DNA from 3 places in the Proteus columbae genome. Region 1 is predicted to be linked to each of the others. Evidence: predicted binding sites of a transcription regulator. Region 1 holds the regulator's gene; each other region holds the start of a gene.

Region 1 (5,670 bases):
TTAGGATCAAGCATGGCGGTAAATAGATCATTACCAAGATCGTAATGCTCTTTACCTACCATCCATGCGCGTTTTTGTGTTTGCAGATTAAAAAGGCGGGCTGTCGCAATCTTGAAAATATCACGTAGATTTTGTGGGAGCTTATTTTCAAGACCAGCACGTAAGACTTTATGAAAGAATATATCCAGCCGCTCACAATCCCACCAACCATCCATATAACTTTCGCCGAGACCTAATGAGCCTTGCTGTAATACTCTTTTATAAAAATTCTGATTATGAACCTGAATATCATAAGGTTCTGAACCATTAATTCGAATATCTGTGTGAGCTAACAGTTCTATTACGATCTTTTCATAAGGATCGTTGGAGGTCTTTCGGCCTTCTTCTACACAAGATGTACTCATATACTCTCCGCGTAAACTAAGCGGGTTTTGAAACATAAAGCTAAGAAAGGATGTGTACAGATTGATAGTATTAAAATGGTATTGTGTTCATTATGAATTGAACGAATAGAATTAATAAAACAACTAATCTGACATAATCAGCAAATAATCTGTTTAATGTCTCAAAATCCGAAAGAAAAATAAACAAAACGCTATTACAGCGTATAGGTAAGTATAGAGACGTAGCATATTTTTCTCTAGAAAAGAAAAAGGCCATTTTTTATAAAATGGCCTTTTTAAGATGATTCTTAAAATAAGGAGAGCGATTATTCTGCGGTTTGAATCGTGTGCTTGGTAACAGATTTATTGCGCTGAATAAAGTAGCCAACCGCCATTGGAATTGCTGTTAACGCCATAATTGCAGTGGTGTTAATCAGAGGTTGTTGGCTGATAAATGCGGACACAATAAAACTTGCTAAGCTACAAAGACCCAGTTGAAGTGCATTTTGTAATGCAGCTGCTTTACCACTAATTTCAGGGTAAGCAGATAAAGCATTAGATACTGCGATTGGATATGATGCACCATTCATTGCAGCCATAATACAGAATGGAATTAAAATAGTCGTTAATGTTGGCTCAGTAAATTTAGCAACAAGGTATAACGCAGTCATACTGACAGCATAACCAATTAACAACAGTGGCAGTAGCGTTTTACCTGTCATTTTTGACAGTAAAATACGACAGCCATAACCACCTACCATAAATGCAATAGTTTGTGGAATATAACTTAAACCGATATCCTGTGGAGAGTAGCCCATCTTTTCAAGAATGATTGGTGAGCCAGCTAACCAAGCAAAGAAACCTGCACTACAAGAAGCGTAAACTAATACGTTACCTGTGTAGAGAGGGGATTTTAGTAAAGTCGTAAATGAAGCGGTAGATTGGTTTTCATCAGTGACTGATTTTTGTTTAATGTTTTTTAGCATTAATGTCGGTAACATTAGAACTAATGTTACAGCCATTAACACCATGAAAATCATACGCCAGCCACCGTGATTTAATAACGAAGCACCGATTAAAGGTGCAAGTGCTGGTGATAATGCAACCAGTGGCATAATTAAAGCAAAAACGTGCTGAGCGCGAGATTCATCAAAACGGTCGATGACAAGAGCTTGCCAAATAACAGCGGCAGAGCAAACGCCGAAAGCTTGTAGGAAGCGCATAGCAAGTAAGCCAGTTGCACTCTCAACCCACAGCATACCAAGACAGCCTAAAGAGAAAAGGCTTAAACCAATAAGTAGAATAGGCTTACGACCGACTTTGTCAGAAAGAGGTCCCCAAAGTAATTGAGCAACAGCAAAGCCAAATAAAAAGATACTTAAGCTATTACTAATAGCACCTTCGCTGATAGAGAGTTCACGCTGCATCATACCAAATGCAGGTAAGTACATATCAATAGCTAAGTAACCTAGCATACTCAAACCCGCTAGGTACACCATAAAGCTCATAGGTGTTTTTGATTGTGTGGAAGTTTTAGAATTCATTTTATTTTCTATGCTATGTGATGTAGAACATTTTATGTATTGTAACTAAGACCTATTTTACTTGTGAAACGGGAATATTTGGTTAATGCTGTGAAAAATTTTCAAAGGAATAAACTCTATGTGGTCAGAATACTCTTTAGAAGTTGTTGATGCAGTTGCAAGAACAGGAAGTTTTAGCTCCGCTGCTCAAGAATTGCACAGAGTGCCATCCGCCGTTAGTTACACTGTTCGGCAATTAGAGGAATGGCTTGCCGTTCCTTTGTTTGAGCGCCGTCACCGTGATGTAGAATTAACCGATGCAGGTAAAATTTTCATCAAAGAAGCACGATCTGTTATCAAAAAAATGAATGACACTCGGCATCTTTGTCAACAAGTTTCTAATGGGTGGCGCGGTCAATTTAGTATAGCAGTTGATTGCATTGTTAAACCTGAAAGAACACAACAACTTATTCTCGATTTCTACCGCCATTTTCCTGATATTGAGCTGTATGTCTACCCTGAAGTGTTTAATGGCGTATGGGACTCCTTAGTTAATGGTCGTGTTGATTTAGCGATTGGTGCAACAAGAGCCTCACCAATTGGTGAACGTTATAGTTTTAGAGATATGGGATTTATGCCTTGGCGCTGTGTTTGTCATGTTGATCACCCTTTAGCGAAAGCACAACATCCATTAACGGATGATGAGATGCGACCTTATCCAAGTTTATGCTTAGAAGATACTTCACGCAGTTTACCAAAGCGTGACACTTGGGCGCTAAATAATCAGCGTAGAATGGTTGTTCCGACATGGGATATGGGGCTTGAATGCTTGTTAGCGGGATTATGCGTAGGAATGGTGCCTTGGCATCGTGCTGAACCTTTAATTGAACAAGGTAAGCTGGTTACTTTACAACTGGCACAACCATTGCCAGACAGCCCATGCTGCCTGACGTGGGTCGATAAAAGTGAATCACCCGCTTTGACATGGTTGTTAGATTATCTTGGAGATAGCCAAACCTTAAATGAGGAATGGCTTCGCTAGAAATCAGATAGCCGAATAAATCTGAATTAACGACGGTAGTCAATAAAAGGACCGTCAGCAACTGAACGGCGCTCAACTAATCGTGGATGAACTTCGATTGTTTGGGCGTCTTCGCGTTTGTTGACGATGCGATCAAGCAACATTGACAAAGCCATTTGACCTAAACGCTCTTTTGGCTGGTGGACTGTGGTTAATGCTGGCGTAAAATAACGCGCATTACGAATATTGTCGTAACCCACAATGGAAATATCGAAAGGAACACGTAAACCTAGCTCATCAGCGGCACAAATTGCGCCCATTGCCATCACATCACCACCACAAAAAACAGCAGTAGGGCGATGTTTTTGATTTAGCATCTGATACATGGCTTTATAACCAGATTCTGGCTCAAAGTCGCCTTGTACAATCCACTCATCTTTTACTGTGATTTTTGCTTCTTCCATGGCTTTTAAGAAACCTTGTAAGCGACCACCACCGGTATTACGTTCTAATGGACCAGGGATAATACCAATATCACGATGACCACGTTCAATAAGGTAACGACCCGCAATATAGCCACCATGAAAAGCATTATCGATAATCGTATCGGTAAAGTCACCACGCGCCTTACCCCAATCCATGACAACCATTGGAATATTACGATAGCCTTCTAACAGTGTCAGAAGGTGATCGGGGTATTCAGAACACATGACTAATAACCCATCAACACGTTTTTGTGCCAGCATCGCTAAATAGGCTTTTTGTTTATCGAGGTTATTATGTGAATTACATAAAATCAGTGTGTAGCCTTTGCTATAACAACTATTTTCAACAGCTTCAATCACTTCAGCAAAGTAAGGAGCTTCACTGGACGTGGCTAACAGGCCAATAGATTTGGTGTGATTGACTTTTAAACTACGCGCAACGGCACTAGGCGAATAATTTAATTCTTTTATAGCGGCCCAAACTGCTGCCCGTGTGTTCTCAGCAACAAAACGTGTTTTGTTGATCACATGAGAAACAGTCGTGGTTGATACGCCTGCGCGTTTTGCCACGTCTTTTATTGTTGCCATGGTGTGGAAAACTCCTGACCTTCATTGGTCTCTTTTATCTAATTTTATGGTTTAACTGCCAGTATAGTCATACATAGGGCAAACACTGGCAATAATTTAGCGATTAGCTGTGAATTTTGTATGATCTAGCTCAAAAGTGAAAGTATTAATCAATGTTATAAATTGTGCACTAGTCGCTATTTTAGCAAATTTTGATATGTGATAATAATTAACCATGACAAGGTTATGGTTAAAAAAGTGTATTATAATCATTTTGAGGGAGAAATAGATGGATACGGATCTGAAATTTGGTTTGAGTACAGCAGTAGCAGCGCTTGTTATGATTGTTTTATTTTCGACTATGTTGTTCTAATCACTGCTTTATAGAATATCCGATCAATTTAAATAATAGATTATCGAATATCTGAATATAACAAAGGGCTCAAGGCCCTTTGTTATTTTGTCACCAAAAATGAATCTCAATCACTCACCTTTGATTATCAAGCTCAATTAAGCAAGGTTAGCTTCAACAAATGACCAGTTAACCAGTGCCCAGAACTCTTCTAAATATTTAACGCGCGCATTACGGTAGTCGATGTAGTAAGCATGTTCCCATACGTCTACTGTTAACAGTGGTTTGTCTGCGCCTGAAACTGGAGTAGCAGCATTAGACGTGTTAACAATCGCAACTGAACCGTCTGCTTTTTTAACTAACCAAGTCCAACCTGAACCGAAGTTTTTAGCTGCCGCATCATTAAATTGCTTTTTGAACTCTTCAAAAGAGCCGAATGCTTTGTTGATAGCATCAGCAACTTTACCTGTTGGTGCGCCGCCTGCATTTGGTGCTAAACAGTTCCAGTAGAAAGTGTGGTTCCATACTTGAGCTGCATTATTAAAGATACCACCATCAGTAGATTTGATGATTTCTTCTAAGGATTTGCTTTCTAAATCAGTACCTTTAACCAGGTTATTTAAATTGGTTACGTAAGTTTGGTGGTGTTTGCCGTAGTGATATTCTAAAGTTTCTTTAGAGATGTGTGGCTCAAGAGCATCTAACGCATAAGGTAATTTTGGTAATTCGAAAGACATTGCGTACTCCTTTAAACTATCTATTTCGGGTTTTGTGCCTGAAATCATTCCATCAAAATCATTTGAATTGATAGAATGAGGCAAATGAATCACTAAGTTGTTACTATTTTGCTAATTATTTTAACAAAAATCTGCTGAAATAACAGCTAAATATCTTTTATCTATAGTTATAAGCCATATAGATTAATTATACTCATAAGAGTATATCCCACAGAGCAACTCGTAAAGCAGTAAAATATCGACTGTGTTTAGAGCCTATATCCTCTGATTGTTGCATTTTCTGCTTACTCTATCATCAGTGTATACATCATTTTCACTACGACTAAGAATAGAAATAATGCAAATATTTGGCGAACTCTTGGAATAGGTAGGCGATAAGCAACTTTTACACCGACAGGGGCGAAGAGAATGCTGGTAATGCTTATTCCAATAAAGGCAGGTAAATAAACAAAGCCTAAATAATAGTCATCAATATTTGTTTGATTCCAACCATAGATAATACCCATGATTGTGCCAATGGAAGCGATGATGACACCAATCATTGAAGAGGTTGCAATACATTTGCGTGTATTAAATCCCCAATGACTTAAAAGAGGAATGGT
Region 2 (5,670 bases), 1.4 Mb from region 1:
GTGAAATAATGCCCACTAAAATCGACAGTAAAATAACACCAGCAGCAATAAAGATAATTTGATAACGTCCAGGGAAAGTGCTGCCATCGGTTAAAAAGAGTGGAATAGAAAGCGCACCCGCCAATGTAATTGCACCACGAACACCTGCAAATGACGATAACCACAACTCACGCGTTGTGTAATTAGCGAAATCAAGTGGATGCTTTTTCATAAAGATCCGACTAATTTTCTTCATTAGCCATAACCACGTAAATCGCAGGATCAGCAGTGCAAAGTAGATAACAAAAACTGCTGCAAACAACATCCAGACTTCAACTTCTGGGTCAAGATCGGCTTGAATAACAGAGCTTGTCCAGATAATGGGAAGCTGTAAGCCGAGCATGATAAAGACAAGGCCGTTAAAGACAAATTCAAGCATTGACCACACGCTATCAGCACGTAAACGCATCGCAAGAGGTGCATTTCTGATAACGCCTGATTTACTGATAGTCATACCGGCAGCAACAGCCGCTAAAATACCTGAAAAACCAATATGTTCCGCAATAAGATAAGAGGCAAAAGGCAGCAGCAACATAAAGACGATTTGTGTAGCAGGATCGTCTCCGCTCCAACGACTCATTAATCGCAGAGATTTACTGTAAACTAAGGTGACACCGATACCTGCCAGTAATCCGCCAACGGCGACTTTAAAGAATTCAAGGGTTGCACCACCAACAGTAAACACCATCGTTCCCATTGCCACAGCAACCGCAAATTTCAAGGCAACCAGACCTGAAGCATCATTCATTAATGCTTCACCCTCTAAGATGCCCATAATTCGTTTTGGTATTCGCCCTTTACCAACAATGGAAGAGAGTGCGACCGCATCCGTTGGCGAAAGTACTGCCGCCAATGCAAATGCCGAAATCAGGGGAATACTTGGCATCATCCAATAAATCAGATAACCGATACCAACAACGGTCACCATGACTAAAACAAGCACAAGAATAAAAATCTCACGCCCATTTTGGATAAATTCTCGTGTCGGTGTTTTCCAACCATCAACAAAAAGTAAAGGCGGTATCAATAGAACGAGGAATAATTCAGGATCAAAAGTGACATGTAAACCAAACTGAGGCCATGCCAATAAAGCCCCTATCACAATCTGTATTAATGGTAACGGAACACGAAAGGGAATTAATTTTGTGATAACTCCCGAAACTGAAACCACCAGTATTAAAATCAAAATAGTAAAGAAAATTTCCATGTTACCCTTACATGCCTATTTTTATCCTGAAAACCTGACCTCTTTCCCTTATAAAAGGAAAACCTACCGAACGATAAAGAAACATATTATGTAAAATTCGCGCATCATACATTTCTTTATCTATGCATCTCTGCTTATTTTAAACAGATCCCACTCAGACTCTGTGAGAATATTTAAAAATTAAGACTAATCGTATCTAACACCGCACATTGTACGCTATTTATTGCTCTCTATTTATTAACGGCATTAATTATAGAAAGCATACGTTTTTATTCCTCTTTTTCAGTCTAAACAATGTAATAGACCGTATAAAAACGTTAAGTAATTAGATAAAAAATAATAGATAAATGACAATAGCGATTAAATTTGAGAGCTAACTCGTAATGCTAATGATTATTCAATTGTTCTTAACATCGACATCATGACAACATCACAATATTTACCTTCTCTAAAAGCAGCTTTACGGCGTATACCTTCAACTTCAAAACCCAATTTCTTATACAGATGTAAGCCTCTTTCGTTGTCTGAATACACTTCTAATTCTAATCGTGTGGCTGCTAACCAATTGAAAGCATAATCAATTGCTGTATTGATAAGTAATTTACCAACGCCTTTTCCGGAATATTCAGCACCAACGCCAAGACCAAAACTCACAATGTGGCGACGACGAGGATGATTATCGATTATCAGTGCTAAATGTCCCGCGACTTGGCCATCAATAGTTGCAACAAAATTAGGGATATTTTGTTCTGAAAATTCAAGTAATCTTTTTTTCCACATCGTGACTGAAGGATAAGGAAATTGGCAAGTGCAAATATATAAATCAGGATGTGTATATAGTTGTTGAATTGCTGATGCGTCGTCAGGTTCACTATGGCGTATTTTTATTTCTTGCATATCTTCTACCAACTATTTAATTACTAGATTTAATTTCGACAATAGCGAATAAAAGTAGAGAAATAAATAGCAAAAAGGCGGAATAAAAATATATTCCGCCTTTTGTCTTTAAAACCGATTATTTAAATTAAATTGCCCACTCACCCGCATAAAATGCCACTAGAGCAATAGTAATTAATACTGTGCCAATATTGAGTTTACGCCATTCACCTGCAAATATACGACCAATCACCAAACATCCGAAACCTAACATAATACCTGTGACGATATTACAAGTTAAAACAATAAATACAGCACACACCATGCCTGACATTGCATCAACAAAATCACTGAAATCTAACTTAGTGACATTACCTAGCATCAATAAACCCACATACATTAACGCAGGTGCCGTTGCATAAGCAGGAACTAAATAAGAAAGAGGCGATAAGAAAAGGATCAGTAAAAATAAAATACCGACTACTGTTGCGGTTAATCCTGTTTTACCACCAGCCGCTGTTCCTGCGGCTGATTCAACATAAACCGCAGCTGGTGCAGCACCAATAACACCCGCAAAAATACTACTGACAGAGTCAGAAGTCAGCGCTTTTCCGCCATTAATAATCTGCCCGCGTTTATCTAATAAGTTTGCTTGACCTGCAACAGCGCGAATAGTCCCAGTAGCATCAAAAATGGCAGTCATCACTAACGCAAGAACACTTGGTAATACCAATGGCTGTAAGGCACCTTTAATATCCATTGCAAACAATAAAGAAAGTCCATCTTCACCTAATTGAGGCATTTTAAAGATGCCTTGATATTTTACATTAGGATCAAAAATAAGGCCGATAATCGAAATAGCCACAATCACTAATAGCACGCCACCCGGTACTTTACGTTTTTCTAATCCGAAAATAGCGGCCAATCCAGCAAGTGACATCAGAACAGAAAATGATGTAAATTTACCCATTGCGACAGGCAAACCATCAAATGGGTTTTTAACCACTAATCCAACACTGTTTGCTGCGATTAAAAGCAGAAAAAGCCCAATCCCTATTCCTGCACCATGTGCGATACCAATTGGAATATTTTTTAAGATCCAAGTGCGAATGCCAGTTAATGAGAAAACGGTGAATAAACACCCCATTAAAAACACGGCACCTAATGCAACGGGCACAGAGATGTTTTGTCCCAAGACCAAGCTAAAAGCGGTAAATGCTGTTAATGAAATAGCACAACCAATTGCCATAGGAAGATTTGCCCACAATCCCATTAGAAGGGAGCCTAATCCCGCGACTAAACAGGTTGCAATAAAAACCGCTGTATGTGGAAAACCGGCTTGTCCTAACATACTAGGAACAACAATAACGGAATACACCATAGCCAGAAATGTCGTCAAACCAGCGATCATTTCTTTGCGAACAGTTGTGCCGCGTGCTGTAAGTTTAAAATAGCTATCCAGTTTACCTGTGCTTGCTGATTGATTAGCAGACATTACTTTCCTCTGACATAAAAACGGTTCACTCTCCAAAAAAACGAAAACGATTACGTATCAATTAGAATAACCTCTTGTCGATGAAAAATCTTAAGAGGGAGTCAAAAGCAAACGTTTGGTTTTTCGTGTGGATTGAGTGAGAGAATTTGACGCAAACGATTATCTGGTGCTTTTAGGGTAAGAATCAAGCGAAAAAATACATTTTTAATAAAAATGTCATAAAAAGATAATTTAAAGTTAGAAAAAAGAAAAAGAGGAAAGCAGCTACCGACTTTCCTCATCATTCTACTTTTGTACAATCATCCAATATCATGTTTATCTCACAGTAGAAAAAATAACTTAATGGATTGTTTTTATTGAATTTATATTAAACGACATGATAACTAGGTATATTTATCTATTATTAGTAACTTTAATAAGTTACTTAAATAAATAATACCTCCCGTTCCCAATGTGTGGCGATTAACGATTTGCAGTATTCATTATTTTTGTCTGAAGATAGTGTCACCTTCTACTTCTAACGTTAGATGAGTAGGCGCAGTTTTAGCAAACAATTTTCTGTTTTGTATAAGTATTTCTAGATTATTCTTAATAAATTTTAAAATGGTTACAATTACGAAAGATAATCATAATAATTTATAAAAAACGATAAGATAAATTTTTAATATTTAATATTTAGAAATCGAGAAAAGAAAGGCTTCCTCTATCGCATTCCTTTGACCCTAAACGGAATACGATAGAGAAGAAATAATATTAAGATGAGCTACTATTGAGTGCTTCAACACCAAGGTTCCAACGTTCCATCGTTGAAACTAAGAATAAACCTGTCATAGCAACCAATAAGAATGGTAGTGAAGATGAAGAAATTTCTGACATCGCGCCAGCCAGCAAAGGTCCTGATAAATTACCTATTCCCCATAACATCGCAGCCGACGCATTAGCAACCATCAGATCATTGCCTGAGAAATATTGCCCTATTTGTACCAACGCAATGGTGTATATCGCACCAGCTGTTGCACCCAGTACCAGTAATAAAGGCCAAATCAGCAACGTGTGAGACATAGTGATAGGTAATAATAAGCTTGCAAGTAAAGTCACTACACCACAAATTCGATATAACTGTGTTCTGTTCATATGATCAGCAAGCCAGCCAAATGGCATTTGCATAATGGCATCACCCGCTAAAATAGCGCTTATCATCATTGCGGCAATAGCTTCAGTGTGTCCCATACTTAGGCCATAAATAGGAAACATAGAAAGTACGGTGCCATCAAAAAAAGCAAAGAAAACAATACCACCACAGATTGCGGGTGCTACTTTAACAAAGCGGATAATAGAAAAATTAGGCTCTTGCGTATCTTTCGGTAATTTATCGCCTGTTTTCTGATCCATCATTAAAAACAGGACAATAGAGATAATATGAATAAAGACACTAATTAAAATAGGTGTCTTATCTGCGACGCCATAAAGCGCAATAATTGAAGGCCCTAATAACTGGCTAATAGTAAATACCGTAGTATATACCGCTAAAATCCGCCCACGTTTATTATCTGGTGAAAGCTCATTAATCCACGTTTCACCTAAACAAATCATCACACCACTGGCAATCCCAGTGATTAATCGTAGAGGAAATAAAACCTCTAAAGGCAAGCTCCCCATTAAAGGTAATAAGCTTATCGCAGAAACAATGGTTGCTAATAGCATGGCAAAGCGTTTGCCTATCCATTGCACAATACGCCGAGCAAAAGGCGAAATAATTAACATCCCAATAGCGGGTGCAGCGGAAATAAGTCCAATGATAGATTCACTAATTCCCGCTAAATTAAGGCGCAGTGCAACCATAGGAATAGTTAATCCGATAACAATCCCGATAACGCCAATACTTACCGTGATAGTTGTTATCGCAAAAACTTCAGATTGGCGATAATTTTGATGTGACATGTTATTTTGTTTCTGCGAATAACAGAAACCTCTGTAATAAAAGGAAGGTTATTAAATAAAATATTGTTTTATTATAGGGGATAAGAAATAGATAAACATGCTTAAAAAATAA
Region 3 (5,670 bases), 1.3 Mb from region 1:
CACAAAACGATGATAAGGGTATAGCCAAACAGGTGCGGTGATAATTCTGACAGGTTCGTAATTTGTGTTTTTAGGGTGAATATTAAAATTAGGCAGATTTTCACCTAATTGCAGTTTTTTAATTGTAATGGTTTTATGCGCCGCTTTTTCTGCTTCTTCAAGCGAAGCGCCTAACGCAATACTATTGGCGGCAGCCAAGGTGCCTTCAACAATCGGTGCTGAACTTAACGCGACGTTAGTGGCTACGCTATGCTCCAGATTAGCGATAGCGAGTGCTGCATTTTGTGCTGAATGATAAGTATCGAGTAAAACGAGTACACCTTGTTTGCTATAACACTTTTTAATTGCTGTGAGTATCGTTTCTGGTGACACTTCATTAGCAAGATCAGAGGGTGTTTGATAGTTGGTCGCAATGGCAATTTTTACTTGGCGATCTACAGTCTGATTAACGAGCTCTTTAATACCATTGGCGAGCGTAAGGCTCTTTGAAACTAATACGATACTGACCATAAATCACCCTTTTTTGTAAATGCAAACAGGGAGATAAACACTCCCTGTTTACTCAGGCTTTAATAAAGCCATTCCCGTCCTAATTGGTCGGCAGTTAAAATAGCGGCATAAACCTTATCGGAATCGATATCAAATGGCATGTTGTAAATTGTCTCACCTTCAGCACAACTTAACTCAGCAACCGCCATGATTTTTTCATTTAATTCATCGCCTGTTGCATTGATACCCAACTCTTCTAAAGTGACCGGTAGTCCGACTAAGATACAGAAATCGAGGAACTCTTCTAACTCTTCTAATGGACTGTTTTCTAACACTAATTGGACTAATGTACCAAAGGCGACTTTTTCGCCATGGTACATATTGTGACACTCTTCTAATGCCGTAAACCCATTATGAATAGCATGGGCAGCCGCAAGACCCGCACTTTCAAAACCGATACCACTTAAGAAAGTATTAGCTTCGATAATATTTTCTACTGCCGTTGTACAAACACCTCGGCTGACTGCGAGTTTTGCTTTATAACCATCTTCTAAAAGGGTGTTATAGCAAAGTTCAGCCAGAGCTAGAGCTGCTAGTGTTGATTTGCCTCCTGCCATAGTCTGTTTTTGGGCATGACTACAGGCTCTTGCTTCGAAGTAGGTTGCTAAAGCATCTCCCATTCCAGCCACTAATAAACGAGCTGGTGCAGAAGCGATGATATTGGTGTCCATCACAACGACATCAGGATTTGTTGGGTAGAAAAGGTAACTATCAAACGCGCCTAATTCTGTATAAATGACAGAAAGTGCGCTTGTTGGTGCATCAGTGGAAGCAATGGTTGGAGAGATGACGACAGGAAGCTGGCATTTATAAGCAACAGCTTTGGCAGTATCAAGTGTTTTACCTCCACCAACGCCGATGATCACAAGAGAGGCTTGTGCTTTTGCGAGTTCAGATAACCGATTGATTTCGTTGTGTGTGCATTCACCATTAAACAGTTCAAAGTGCCCATTCACTTCATATTGAGACATGCTGTCTTTGACGGTACTTCCGACGAGCTCCATAACAAATTTATCAGCAATAATCAGTGCTCTATCGCCAAAAGGTTTTGCGTATTTACCAATATGGTATAGCGCATCTGGTCCTTGAATATATTTAGCGGGGGATTGAATAACTTTTAACATAATAGACTCCTACTATTCGCAAAAGAGAGTAAAAAATCCTTATGGTGGGGCTTGTCATCCCAATTGACACAGAATTCTATGGAGATGAACTTAAATACATTAACAGTTTAATAGACGAATAAAATATTTCATTGGAAATAATTAATCATTTTTATATTAGCATGCAAAAAACATCATAATAATGATATTTAAGTAATATTCTGTACGTTGTTTGACTAATCATGCTAATTAATTACTATAAGAAATATTTACGTAAAATAATAAATTATTTCGGTCAGAATAAAGCTTCATAAAATTGATTTATGAAGCTTTATTGTTTGAATTATGACATTTATGTCATTATTTTTTTGCGAGGTGAGACAGATTATGAGCGAATTTCAGCATAATCTTGTTTTTGATTTTCTTGTGCGAAAAAGTGACGCAAAATAAAATTCAACAAAACACCATATGCAGGCAAGAAAAACAGCATACAGATGGTCAATTTAAACACGTAGTCAACCAATGCAATTTCAACCCAATTCTCCGCCATAAATGCGTCAGTACTACGATAAAATGCAATAAAGAAGAAGGCGAGTGTGTCGAGTAAATTACCAAAGAACATCGCTGCACTTGGTGCTACCCACCATTTTTGTTGTTGTCTTAGACGATTAAAGACAGACACATCCATGATTTGACCTAACACATAAGCCATAAAGCTTGCTGTCGCAATTCTTGCCACCATGATATTAAAATCAGTTAATGAGGCAAAACCTTGCCAACTTCCTTGGAAAAAGAGCGTTGAGATCAGGTAAGAAATTGCTAATGCAGGGATCATGACGGCAGTAATAATGCGTCGAGCCAAAGGCGCACCATAAATACGAACCGTTAAATCTGTTGCCAGAAAAATAAACGGAAAAGTAAAGGCACCCCAAGTGGTATGGAAACCAAAAATGGAGATAGGCAATTGCACAAGATAGTTACTAGATGTAATTATCAGAATGTGGAACAAAGAAAGCCATAACAGCGCCACCGCTTTTTGGCGGGGAGTAAACATATACATAAATTGTACCTTTTTAGTGATTGGGGTGAGGGAACCCAATAAAACAGTGATTTCTCTCTTAAATGAGAGGATGCGCATAATACGCCTGTTGCGCAACAAAAGCAAAGGTTAGCGGGAATACCTTTGTGCTTAATGTGCCGTGATGTGAACACGAAAGCGAGATATAATGACGCAATCTGTCAGTGTAAGAAGAATGGTTAATAGAATGAATGCTCAATTTGATGATGCAACTAAGACATTAGATACGCTAGGCCTACGTTGCCCTGAGCCTGTGATGTTAGTGCGTAAAACCATAAGAAATATGGCATTAGGTGATACGCTTTTAGTCATTGCGGATGATCCTGCCACAGTGCGTGATATTCCCGGCTTTTGTCGTTTTATGGAACATGATTTATTAAATCAAGAGACTGAATCTGCACCTTATCGTTATCTTATCCGTAAAAAAGAGAGCAATCTGTAATTTATCATCGCGCTAAAAAATAACCCAAACCTCAATTATTGAAGTTTGGGTTTTTTAGTTTACTTTATTCTTTGCTAGATGATTTAAGTTTTACTCTTAACAATCTTACGGCATTGGCGGTGACAAGGGCTGTTGCACCAGAGTCAGCCAGTACTGCAACCCAAAGCCCTGTTATTCCTAATAAGCTGGTCACTAAGAACACGGCTTTTAAGCCTAGCGCGATAGTGATGTTTTCACGAATAATTTTGCGTGTTGCACGAGATAACTGAATAATTTCAGGTAAACCTGTTAAACGGTTATGTGTTAATGCTGCATCTGCGGTTTCCAGTGCGACATCAGTTCCGCTTCCCATTGCAACACCAATAGTCGCTGCTTTCATTGCTGGCGCATCGTTAATACCATCACCGACCATCATGGTGTTATGCGTTTTACTGATTTCCATCACTGAAGTCACTTTATCTTCAGGGAGTAATCCTGCACGGAAATCCATGCCAAGTTTTTTCGCAATCGCCGCTGCGGCTCTTGGATTATCGCCCGTTAGCATTACGGCATTAATGTTCATCTCTTTCAATAATTTCATTGATTCGATGGCATCACTGCGTAAGGTATCTTGCATAGCAATAACACCGATTAGCTGACTCTCTTTTAATACAACAACAACGGTTTTACCTTCATCTTCAAGGCGTGCAACCTCTTGTTGCCATTGAGGCGATAATGTTGTTGTTTCTGATAATTGAGACGGCGCACTCACTAGAATGTGTTGGCTATTTAAATAACCTTCAATACCTTTACCCGCTAAGGCTTTACGATCTTCCGCTTCAACAACAAGCACGCTTTGTTCTTGTGCTTTATTGATAATGGCTTTTGCTAATGGGTGATGTGATCCGACTTCTACGGATGAAGCAAAAGTCAGGACTTCTTTTTCATTAAACCCCGTTTCAGCAACAACATCCGTAACTTGAGGTTTCCCTTCAGTCAATGTACCTGTTTTATCAAGTGCGATGGTATTAACGGTGCCTAATTGCTCTAACGCTGCACCTCCTTTAATTAACGCACCACGTTTTGTAGCAGCAGCTAATGCTGAGGTAATTGCTGCTGGTGTTGAGATAACCAACGCACAAGGACAACCAATCAATAACAGCGTTAAGCCGCGATAGAACCATGTTTCCCAAGGCTGAGCAAAGAACAGCGGTGGCACAATAATCACTAATGCAGAGAACAGCATAATAGCAGGGGTATAGTAGCGACTAAAGCGGTCCACAAAACGCTCAATTGGCGCTCTACGCTCTTCAGCCTCTTCAATCAATTGCAAAATACGGTCAATAGCATTTTGCCCTTGTTCAGATACCACTTTCATCTGTACAGCTCTATCCACAGATAAACAACCTGCTGCCACTTTTTCGCCTTGTAGACGCTCTACTGGCACGGATTCACCCGTTAATGCACTTTCATCAAAGCTTGCAAATGCACTGACTAATTCCGCATCTGTGGGTAAGCGTGAACCTGGTGCAATTTCGATGATGTCGCCTGGACGTAATTGCGCAACAGGCACAGTTTGTTTTTTACCATCTTTGACTAATGTCGCTTCTTCTGGCACTAATGCCATTAATGCACTGACACCACGACGAGCACGTCCTGCGGCATAAGACTCCAGCATTTCACCAATCATAAACAGCAAAATAACCATTGCTGCTTCTTCGGTAGCATTAATAAAGAGCGCACCAATTGCGGCAACACTTATCAACGTTTCTATGGCGAAAGGTGTACCACTGCGAATAAGTTGCAAAGACTTTTTCACAATGGGGAATAGGCCAATTAAGGTTGTTGCAAGAAAAGCGGCACGTCCTGCTTGAGGATCAATAAACTCAGCACCCCAGCTAATTGCCATTAAAATCGCAAGTACAATGACAAACGAGCTCTCTTTTAATAGGCTTTGCTTATCCACTTTTTTAGATTGAGGAGATGAAAGATCAAAAAGCTCAAATCCTGCACTTTTAATTGCGGCAATGACATCTGCGCGTAGATCGCTATCCGCATCAACGACCAATTTTTCGGTGGCAAAAAGGACTTTTGCTTGTTTTACACCAGCCACTTTAAGTGCTGCGGTTTCAATTTTTTGTGCGCAACTTGGGCAGTCCATACCTTGTACTTTCCAGCTAAAGCGTTGTTGTGCAATCTTTTCTGGCTCAATGTTAGAAACAGGGGCGTTGATATCACAGCTTCCATGAGCATGATTATGCCCATCATGGCTATGATCGTGACCATCATGATCATGTTTGTGGTGATGCTCATCCTCGCATTCAGGATCACTTTTATCTGTCTTGGTATGAGAATGTCCGCTTTCAGTATGTGAGTGCGTACTATTCTCTGAGTGACCTGAACAGCATTGAGAGCTTGAGCAGCAAGCATCGGTATGTTTATGATTATCGTGTTGATGAGCATGTTTAGTCATAACTGGCTCTCCTTGTTCAACAAAGTAAAGTTTAAATTCATTTATC

The links. Region 1 encodes PurR, which represses purine synthesis genes. Its sites were predicted from a motif close to CANGCAAACGTTTGCNTG; they were not measured.
Region 2: a site for PurR is predicted at 3,766-3,783, ahead of F1325_RS01920 (NCS2 family permease). Genes of this name have one in related genera too.
Region 3: a site for PurR is predicted at 2,811-2,828, ahead of F1325_RS02310 (7-cyano-7-deazaguanine/7-aminomethyl-7-deazaguanine transporter). Genes of this name have one in related genera too.

The regions. Positions count from the first base shown of each region.
Region 1 covers NZ_CP043925.1:1,775,834-1,781,503, forward strand. Annotated here, with positions in the region: gene cfa (cyclopropane fatty acyl phospholipid synthase) at 1-404, opposite strand, end outside; gene punC (purine nucleoside transporter PunC) at 710-1,927, opposite strand; gene punR (DNA-binding transcriptional activator PunR) at 2,046-2,948, shown strand; gene purR (HTH-type transcriptional repressor PurR) at 2,975-4,000, opposite strand; gene F1325_RS19560 (YnhF family membrane protein) at 4,269-4,352, shown strand; gene sodB (superoxide dismutase [Fe]) at 4,490-5,068, opposite strand; gene F1325_RS08620 (sulfite exporter TauE/SafE family protein) at 5,353-5,670, opposite strand, start outside.
Region 2 covers NZ_CP043925.1:389,009-394,678, reverse strand. Annotated here, with positions in the region: gene F1325_RS01930 (Na+/H+ antiporter) at 1-1,246, opposite strand, end outside; gene F1325_RS01925 (GNAT family N-acetyltransferase) at 1,640-2,143, opposite strand; gene F1325_RS01920 (NCS2 family permease) at 2,271-3,617, opposite strand; gene F1325_RS01915 (MFS transporter) at 4,371-5,558, opposite strand.
Region 3 covers NZ_CP043925.1:479,107-484,776, forward strand. Annotated here, with positions in the region: gene F1325_RS02300 (phosphoenolpyruvate-utilizing N-terminal domain-containing protein) at 1-510, opposite strand, end outside; gene F1325_RS02305 (glycerol dehydrogenase) at 570-1,673, opposite strand; gene F1325_RS02310 (7-cyano-7-deazaguanine/7-aminomethyl-7-deazaguanine transporter) at 2,038-2,712, opposite strand; gene tusA (sulfurtransferase TusA) at 2,918-3,172, shown strand; gene F1325_RS02320 (zinc/cadmium/mercury/lead-transporting ATPase) at 3,237-5,624, opposite strand.